2 regions of the Klebsiella sp. KE9456 genome follow, and region 2 is predicted to be linked to the other one. Evidence: predicted binding sites of a transcription regulator. Region 2 holds the regulator's gene; the other holds the start of a gene.
What was found. The regulator CRP, encoded in region 2, controls carbon source genes, mostly activating them, when cyclic AMP is high. The targets are predictions, from matches to a motif close to ATGTGANNNNNNTCACAT.
Positions count from the first base shown of each region.

Region 1: ldtB (L,D-transpeptidase) is a predicted target of CRP. The motif match lies at 2,296-2,313, and genes of this name have one in related genera.

Region 1 covers NZ_JBDYQK010000005.1:29,161-33,373, forward strand. The annotation lists gene ABK821_RS06465 (ABC-F family ATPase) at 1-1,254, opposite strand, end outside; gene ABK821_RS06470 (tyrosine-protein phosphatase) at 1,437-2,219, shown strand; gene ldtB (L,D-transpeptidase) at 2,421-3,335, shown strand; gene ABK821_RS06480 (GntR family transcriptional regulator) at 3,378-4,094, opposite strand; gene ABK821_RS06485 (PTS transporter subunit EIIC) at 4,104-4,213, opposite strand, start outside.
Region 2 covers NZ_JBDYQK010000027.1:13,921-18,133, forward strand. The annotation lists gene ABK821_RS21740 (phosphoribulokinase) at 1-471, shown strand, start outside; gene ABK821_RS21745 (OsmC family protein) at 520-924, opposite strand; gene crp (cAMP-activated global transcriptional regulator CRP) at 1,229-1,861, shown strand; gene ABK821_RS21755 (YccS/YhfK family putative transporter) at 1,913-3,991, shown strand; gene ABK821_RS21760 (aspartate aminotransferase family protein) at 3,981-4,213, opposite strand, start outside.

The sequences.
Region 1 (4,213 bases), on a different contig from region 2:
CACCGCCTGCTCGTCGTCACCTTCCTGTTTCCACTGGCTCATCCAGTCAAACACCGTCAGGTCATTTTCAAATTCATATTCATGATCCTGCGCGTAATAGCCAACGCGCGCATTTTCTGACCATTTCACGGTGCCGTTATCCGGCGCCAGATCGCCCACCAGGGTTTTCAGCAGCGTCGATTTACCCACGCCGTTGGTACCGAGGACCGCCAGCTTTTCACCCACTTCCAGCAGCAGATTGACGCCTTTAAACAATGGACCGTTATCAAAGCCTTTCGCCAGCGCTTCCACTTCCAGCGCGTTACGGAACAGCTTTTTATCCTGCTCGAAACGGATGAACGGGTTCTGCCGGCTGGAGGCCTTCACCTCATCAAGTTTGATTTTGTCAATCTGGCGAGCGCGGGAGGTGGCCTGGCGAGATTTAGAGGCATTGGCGCTAAAGCGGCTAACGAAGGATTGCAGTTCAGCAATTTGCGCCTTTTTCTTGGCGTTATCAGCCAGCAGACGCTCACGGGCCTGCGTCGCTGCGGTCATGTACTCGTCATAATTGCCCGGATAGACACGCAGTTCGCCGTAATCGAGATCCGCCATATGGGTGCAGACCATATTCAGGAAGTGACGGTCGTGCGAAATGATGATCATGGTGCTGTCACGTTCGTTCAGCACCTGCTCCAGCCAGCGAATGGTATCGATATCCAGGTTGTTCGTCGGTTCATCAAGCAGCAGAATATCCGGGTCGGAGAACAACGCCTGAGCCAACAGCACACGCAGCTTCCAGCCGGGGGCAACTTCGCTCATTGGGCCATAATGCTGTTCGATCGGAATACCGACGCCGAGCAGCAGTTCACCAGCGCGCGCTTCGGCGGAATAACCGTCCATCTCGCCATACTGCACTTCGAGATCGGCGACTTTATAGCCATCCTCTTCGCTCATCTCTGCCAGAGAGTAGATGCGATCGCGCTCCTGCTTTACTTGCCACAGTTCAGCATGGCCCATAATGACCGTATCCAGCACGCTGAATTCTTCAAAGGCAAACTGATCCTGACGCAGTTTACCGATACGCTCGTTAGGGTCGAGGGAAACGTTGCCCAGCGTTGGCTCCAGATCGCCGCCGAGGATCTTCATAAAGGTGGACTTACCGCTACCGTTGGCACCAATCAAGCCGTAGCGGTTGCCGCCGCCAAATTTGACGGAAATATTTTCGAACAGCGGCTTACTGCCGAACTGCATGGTGACGTTACTGGATACTAGCACGGGGTTATCCTGACAAATGAGAATGAGAAGTGTGATAAACCAGACATTATGCCAGCAAATGCTTCACTTTTCACGGGCCGTTATAAAATCATCAATGTGGCTTGTGTTAGGGTCAGTGTCATATTGCGCGGTTACACTGTTTATTACTGCGTGATTTTTCTACTTAAACATGGAAGGAACCTATGAAAAGACTCTCCAGCCATCCGGCTTTCTTATCGCTACAGGGCGGTATCAACTTTCGCGATCTGGGCGGCCAGCGTACCGCCGATGGCCGCCGCGTGCGCTCAGGTAAACTGTTCCGCTCCGGCTCGCTGCATATGATGACCGCCGATGACTTAAGCCATCTCGACGCAATCCCCCTTAGCCGGGTGATTGATTATCGCGACCCGGGAGAAGTCAGGCGCAGTCCCGACAAGCTAAACGAACTGGCTCACTACCTTAATGCTCCCGCTAACCCACTCGTTCACCACGTCAACGCAAAAGTGACCGAGTTTAACGCCGCGACGCTTAATGCCGTTGACGGTCAACAGTTTATGCTGGAGCTGTATCGTCAGTTGCCGTTCAACAACCCTGCCTACCGCCAGTTGGTCAAATGGCTGATGGAGCCATTCGACGGCGCGCTGTTACAGCATTGTGCGGTGGGTAAAGACCGTACCGGCATTGGCTGTGCGCTGACGCTGTTGGCGCTCGGCTGCGATCGACATACGGTGATGGAGGAATACCTGCTCACCCAGGGCATGCTGATGCAGGTTGAAGAATTCATGCTCGAATCGCTCGGCGACGCATTGACCGCCCGCGGACGGCAGACCCTGGCGGAAATCATGACGGTTCATGAGTCATATCTTACCGCGGCTCTCGCCCAGATTGATGAACGCTACGCAAGTATTGACGCCTGGCTTGAGCAAGAGTATCAGCTCACGCCGTCGGCGCGCGAAGCCCTTCAGTCGCGGCTTCTGGAGGGGTAACCCCCTCCCGTTTTCACACCGGCAATTGTCCTGATGGTCAGTAACCGCACATGGCATGCATAGCAGCAGGAAAAAAATGTGATTTCGTACACATCTCATTTACCTGTTTGCCAGAATGCACATATAATGCGCTCCCATCGACTTCCTGTTTAAACTGACAAAGGCCAGTGTGGCATTAACATCGCCCACGACATAAAGCATATGAAATTATCAACTCTCATCGCGGCAGCCTTCGCAATCGTGGGCTTTTGCAACACAGCTTCTGCTGTAACCTATCCACTGCCTACTGACGGCAGCCGTCTGATTGGCCAGAATCAGGTCATTACCGTTCCGGAAGATAACAAGCAGCCGCTGGAATATTTTGCCGCTGAATACCAGATGGGTTTGTCCAACATGCTGGAGGCCAACCCTGGCGTGGATACCTTTCTGCCGAAAGGCGGTACCGTGCTGAATATCCCGCAGCAGCTGATCCTGCCGGACACCGTTCATGAAGGGATTGTTATCAACAGCGCGGAAATGCGCCTCTACTACTATCCGAAAGGCACCAACACCGTCATCGTGCTGCCTATCGGTATCGGCCAGTTAGGTAAAGACACGCCGATCAACTGGGTCACCAAAGTTGAGCGCAAAAAAGCAGGCCCGACCTGGACCCCTACCGCGAAAATGCACGCGGAATATATTGCCGCAGGCGAACCGCTGCCAGCCGTTGTCCCGGCCGGCCCTGACAATCCGATGGGGCTGTATGCGCTCTATATTGGCCGCCTGTACGCCATTCATGGCACCAACGCCAACTTCGGTATCGGCCTGCGCGTCAGCCACGGCTGCGTGCGTCTGCGTAACGACGACATCAAATTCCTGTTTGAAAACGTGCCGGTCGGCACACGCGTTGAGTTTATCGATGAGCCGGTGAAAGCCACCACCGAGCCTGACGGCAGCCGTTTCATTGAAGTGCACAACCCGCTGTCTACTACCGAAGAGCAGTTCCAGGGCAATGAAATCGTGCCAATTACCCTGAGCAAGGCGGTACAGGCGGTAACGGGTCAGAGTGATGTTGACCAGAGCGTGCTGGAACAGGCCATTCACAACCGTTCCGGCATGCCGGTGCGCCTGAACTAACGGCACATAATGCACAGCGGCGGGCCAGGGCCCGCCCTTTTTTTATCCGTTATTAACCAGAATAATGCCGCCGTGATCGTAGCGATAGTGGCAATGGGCATACTCCAGCGGCGTACCGTCCTCCAGATAGACGACCTGTTCCACTTCCAGTACCGGATCGCCGGGCTCGCAGTTGAGGTATTCTCTATCCAGTTCTTGCGGTTTCATCGCCCGAACCACACGATATGAACCCATTATTTTTAGCCCCAGCGTCTCCCGCACGTAGCGAAACACCGAGCTTTCCAGATGCGTTTTATTCAGGCCGGGAACCAGCGCCACGGGCATCACGGTCAGATCCAGCGACACGGGTTCATCATTAAGCAGCCGCAGGCGAACAAAATCATAGACTGGCGCATCAGCGTCAATCAGCAGCGAACTTTGCTCTTTTTCTGTCGGAAAGCGCAGCTCAAAACGAATCACCCGGCTTGCCACTTCGCCCAGGTGTTCCCAGGTTTTGGTCGCGCCAAAATAGTCGCTACCGGGCAAATCCCACTGCGAAAGCTGCAGGAAATTTTTGCGCACGAACGTGCCCTGCCCCTTACGGGTATAAATTAGCCCTTCAACGATAAGCTGGCGCATCGCCTGCTGGATCGTCATTCGGCTGGTACTGAACTCCGCTGCTAACGCGAACTGATCCGGTAATGGCGCGCTGGCGGGATACTGCTGACTGATAATTCGCTTTTTAATTTCCCGCGCAATCAAAAGATACTTTGCCGCCATTACCGTTCCTTATTGTTTGTTTATCCCGTTGTTTTTTAAGGCCACTCGCTCAGCAACCTTGAGGAAAGGCAGGTAGAAGAATACACCAAAGATGATGATGATCAACTGTACCACGACCG
Region 2 (4,213 bases):
GGCGGCGTCGTTACGCCGCAGCATGATGTCGCGAGCCATGTCGACCTGCTGGTCGGCGTCGTGCCCATCGTCAATCTGGAGTGGATCCAGAAGCTTATCCGCGACACCAGCGAACGCGGGCACTCCCGTGAGGCGGTAATGGATTCCGTCGTTCGCTCAATGGAGGATTACATCAATTTCATCACCCCGCAGTTTTCGCGTACCCATCTCAACTTCCAGCGCGTTCCCACGGTGGATACCTCCAATCCCTTTGCGGCCAAAGCCATTCCTTCACTGGATGAGAGCTTTGTCGTTATCCATTTCCGTAATCTGAGAAACATCGATTTCCCCTGGCTTCTGGCCATGCTTCAGGGCTCGTTTATCTCACATATGAACACTCTGGTTGTACCGGGAGGCAAAATGGGACTGGCGATGGAGCTGATCATGACGCCGCTGGTCGAGCGGCTGATGGAAGGCAGGAAAATCAGTTAACGAATGACTCCCCCCGGTAGCGCGAACGTCTGCCGGGGTCTTGTTGGCTTACTCTTCGATCACTTCATAAGAGTGGGTAATATTTACCGCTTTCTCCAGCATCAGCGCCACCGAGCAATATTTTTCCGCTGACAGGTCAACAGCACGAGAAACGGCAGCCTCTTTCAGCGCCTTACCGGTCACGATAAAATGCAGATTAATATGGGTAAACAGACGCGGCGCCTCTTCCCGACGTTCCGAGGTCAGCTTGACTTCACAGTTGGTGACGTTATGGCGCCCCTTCTGTAAAATGGAGACGACGTCAATCGCGCTGCATCCGCCCGCCGCCATCAGCACCATTTCCATCGGGCTGGGGGCTTTATCACCGGAATTCCCGTCCATCAGAATCTGGTGACCAGAAGCCGACTCTCCAATGAAGGTTAACCCTTCAACCCACTTCACTCGCGCTTGCATAAATTGAACTCCAGAGCTGTAATTTTCCTGACAGATTACGCGCACATAACAATTCTGGCAACGGAAGGCGACCTGGGTCATGCTGAAGCGAGACACCAGGAGACATGCAGCGAAAGCTATGCTAAAACAGTCTGGATGCTACAGTAATACATTGATGTACTGCATGTATGCAGAGGAGTTCACATTACAGGCTGCGGAAAAATTCCAGCCAGATTCCCAGGTACAGGGATTTAATACGATTGCATGCCCGGATGCCGTGTAGTGTCGGCACCCGGAGATAGCTGATAACAGAGGATAACCGCGCATGGTGCTTGGCAAACCGCAAACAGACCCTACCCTCGAATGGTTCTTGTCTCATTGCCACATTCATAAGTACCCCTCAAAGAGCACGCTGATCCACCAGGGTGAGAAAGCAGAAACGCTGTACTACATCGTTAAAGGCTCAGTGGCTGTACTCATCAAGGATGAAGAAGGCAAAGAGATGATCCTCTCTTACCTCAACCAGGGCGATTTCATCGGTGAATTAGGCTTGTTTGAAGAAGGTCAGGAACGTAGCGCCTGGGTACGTGCTAAAACCGCATGTGAAGTGGCTGAAATCTCCTACAAAAAATTCCGTCAGTTGATCCAGGTAAACCCGGATATCCTGATGCGTCTCTCTTCGCAAATGGCGCGTCGCCTGCAGGTTACGTCTGAGAAAGTGGGTAACCTTGCCTTCCTCGACGTTACCGGTCGCATCGCTCAGACGCTGCTGAATCTGGCAAAACAGCCGGATGCAATGACCCACCCCGACGGTATGCAAATTAAAATTACCCGTCAGGAAATTGGTCAGATCGTCGGCTGCTCCCGCGAAACCGTTGGCCGGATACTGAAAATGCTGGAAGATCAAAACCTGATCTCCGCGCACGGTAAAACTATCGTCGTCTACGGTACCCGTTAAGTCGGTAAAACGGCGTATTGTCTGACAATACGCCGTTTTTGTTTCCTCCCCATGTGGCGCAGGCTGATTTATCACCCGGAAGTCAACTATGCACTGCGGCAAACGCTGGTGTTATGTCTGCCAGTTGCAACGGGACTTCTTCTTGGTCATTTACAGCAGGGACTCCTGTTTTCCCTCGTTCCTGCCTGCTGCAATATTGCCGGTCTGGATACACCGCATAAACGCTTCTTTAAGCGCCTGATCATTGGCGGCTGCTTGTTCGCTGGCAGTAGCCTGATTGTCCAGCTCCTTCTGCAGCGGGAAATTCCTTTACCACTAATCCTGACCGGGCTGACCCTGATTCTCGGCGTTACTGCCGAAATCAGTTCGCTTCATGCGAGATTGTTACCCGCCTCGCTTATCGCCGCCAGTTTTACTCTGAGCCTTGCAGGCAATATGCCGATCCAGGAACCGTTGCTAATCTATGCACTCGGCACCCTATGGTATGGAATTTTTAACTGGTTCTGGTTTTGGCTGTGGCGCGAACAGCCGCTGCGCGAATCTCTGAGCCTGCTCTATCGGGAGCTGGCCAGTTATTGTGAAGCCAAATACAGCCTGCTGACCCAGCATACCGATCCGGCCACCTCGTTGCCGCCCCTGCTCAACCGCCAACAAAAAGTGGTCGATCTGATTACCCAGTGCTACCAGCAGATGCATATGCTGGCGGCCAACCAGCACAGCGATCATAAACGCCTGCTGCGCGCTTTCCAGGTTGGTCTGGATCTCCAGGAGCACATCTCCGTCAGCCTGCACCAACCGGAAGAGGTGCAGAAACTGGTGGAGCGCAGCCACGCAGAAGCGGTAATTCGCTGGAACGCGCAAACCATCGCCGCTCGACTGCGCGAACTGGCGGATGATCTGCTTTACCATCGCTATCCTCAGCGCTTTCAGATGGATAAACAGATCGGCGCTCTGGAAAAGATCGCCTGGCAGCATCCGGATAACCCGGTCGGCCAGTTTTGCGCCTGGCATTTCAGTCGCATTGCCCGGGTTTTACGCACCCAGCGCCCTCTGTACTCCCGAAATCTGATGGCGGATAAAACCCGCCGCCTGCCGCTGCTACCGGCGTTGAAAAGCTATCTGTCGCTTAAATCACCGGCGTTACGTAACGCGGCGCGCATCAGCGTAATGCTGAGTGTCGCCAGCCTGATGGGCAGCGCGTTGCATTTACCAAAACCCTACTGGATTTTGATGACCGTGCTCTTCGTGACGCAAAACGGCTACAGCGCAACACGGGTGCGGATCGTCCACCGGGCTGCCGGGACATTTGCCGGATTAGTCATCGCCGGACTGACGCTGCATTTTCACGTCCCGGAAGGTTATACGCTAACCGCCATGCTCTTCATCACGCTATTAAGCTACCTGATTATTCGTAAGAATTACGGCTGGGCGATGGTCGGGTTTACCGTTACGGCGGTATATACCCTGCAACTGCTCACCCTGAACGGCGAACAGATTATTGTTGCCAGGCTGGTTGATACGCTGATTGGCTGCCTGATTGCCTTCGGCGGAATGCTCTGGTTATGGCCGCAGTGGCAGAGCGGCCTGCTACGCAAAAACGCCCACGATGCGCTGGAAGCCGATCAGGGAGCCATCCGGCTTATTCTTAGCGACGATCATCAGGCCCCTGCGCTGGCCTATCAGCGAATGCGCGTCAATCAGGCCCATAATGCGCTGTTTAACTCACTGAATCAGGCGATGCTGGAACCTGGTTTTAACACACACTATCTGGAAGATATGAAGCTGTGGGTCACCCATAGCCAGTTCATCGTCGAACATATTAATGCCATGACAACGCTGGCGCGCGAGCACAATATGCTGACGCCGGATTTAGCGCAACGTTATCTGGAGTCGTGCGAAATTGCGCTCCAGCGCTGTCAGCAACGTCTGGATTCCGATGGGCCAGGCAGCGCAGGAGATGTGAACATTATGGAAGCGCAGGATGCCGAGGTTCCCCGCGGCCCGCTCAGCGCCATGGAGCAGCATTTGCAGCGGATCCTTGGGCATCTGAACACCATGCACACGATTTCGTCGGTGGCATGGCGTCAGCGCCCACATCATGGCATCTGGCTACGGGCCGCTAAGCGCTAAGCACGCGCTCAACCGCATGGGCAAAGCGCGTCATCCCTTCGGCAATATCGCTGTCGTCAATCACCAGCGACGGCACAAAACGCATCACGTCCGGGCCGGCATTAAGTACCATCACCCCGGCATCTGCCGCGGCATACAGAAAATCACGCGCCCGGCCTTTATACTGTGGTTTCAGCTCAGCGCCGATCAACAGCCCCATCCCGCGGATATCGCTGAACAGCT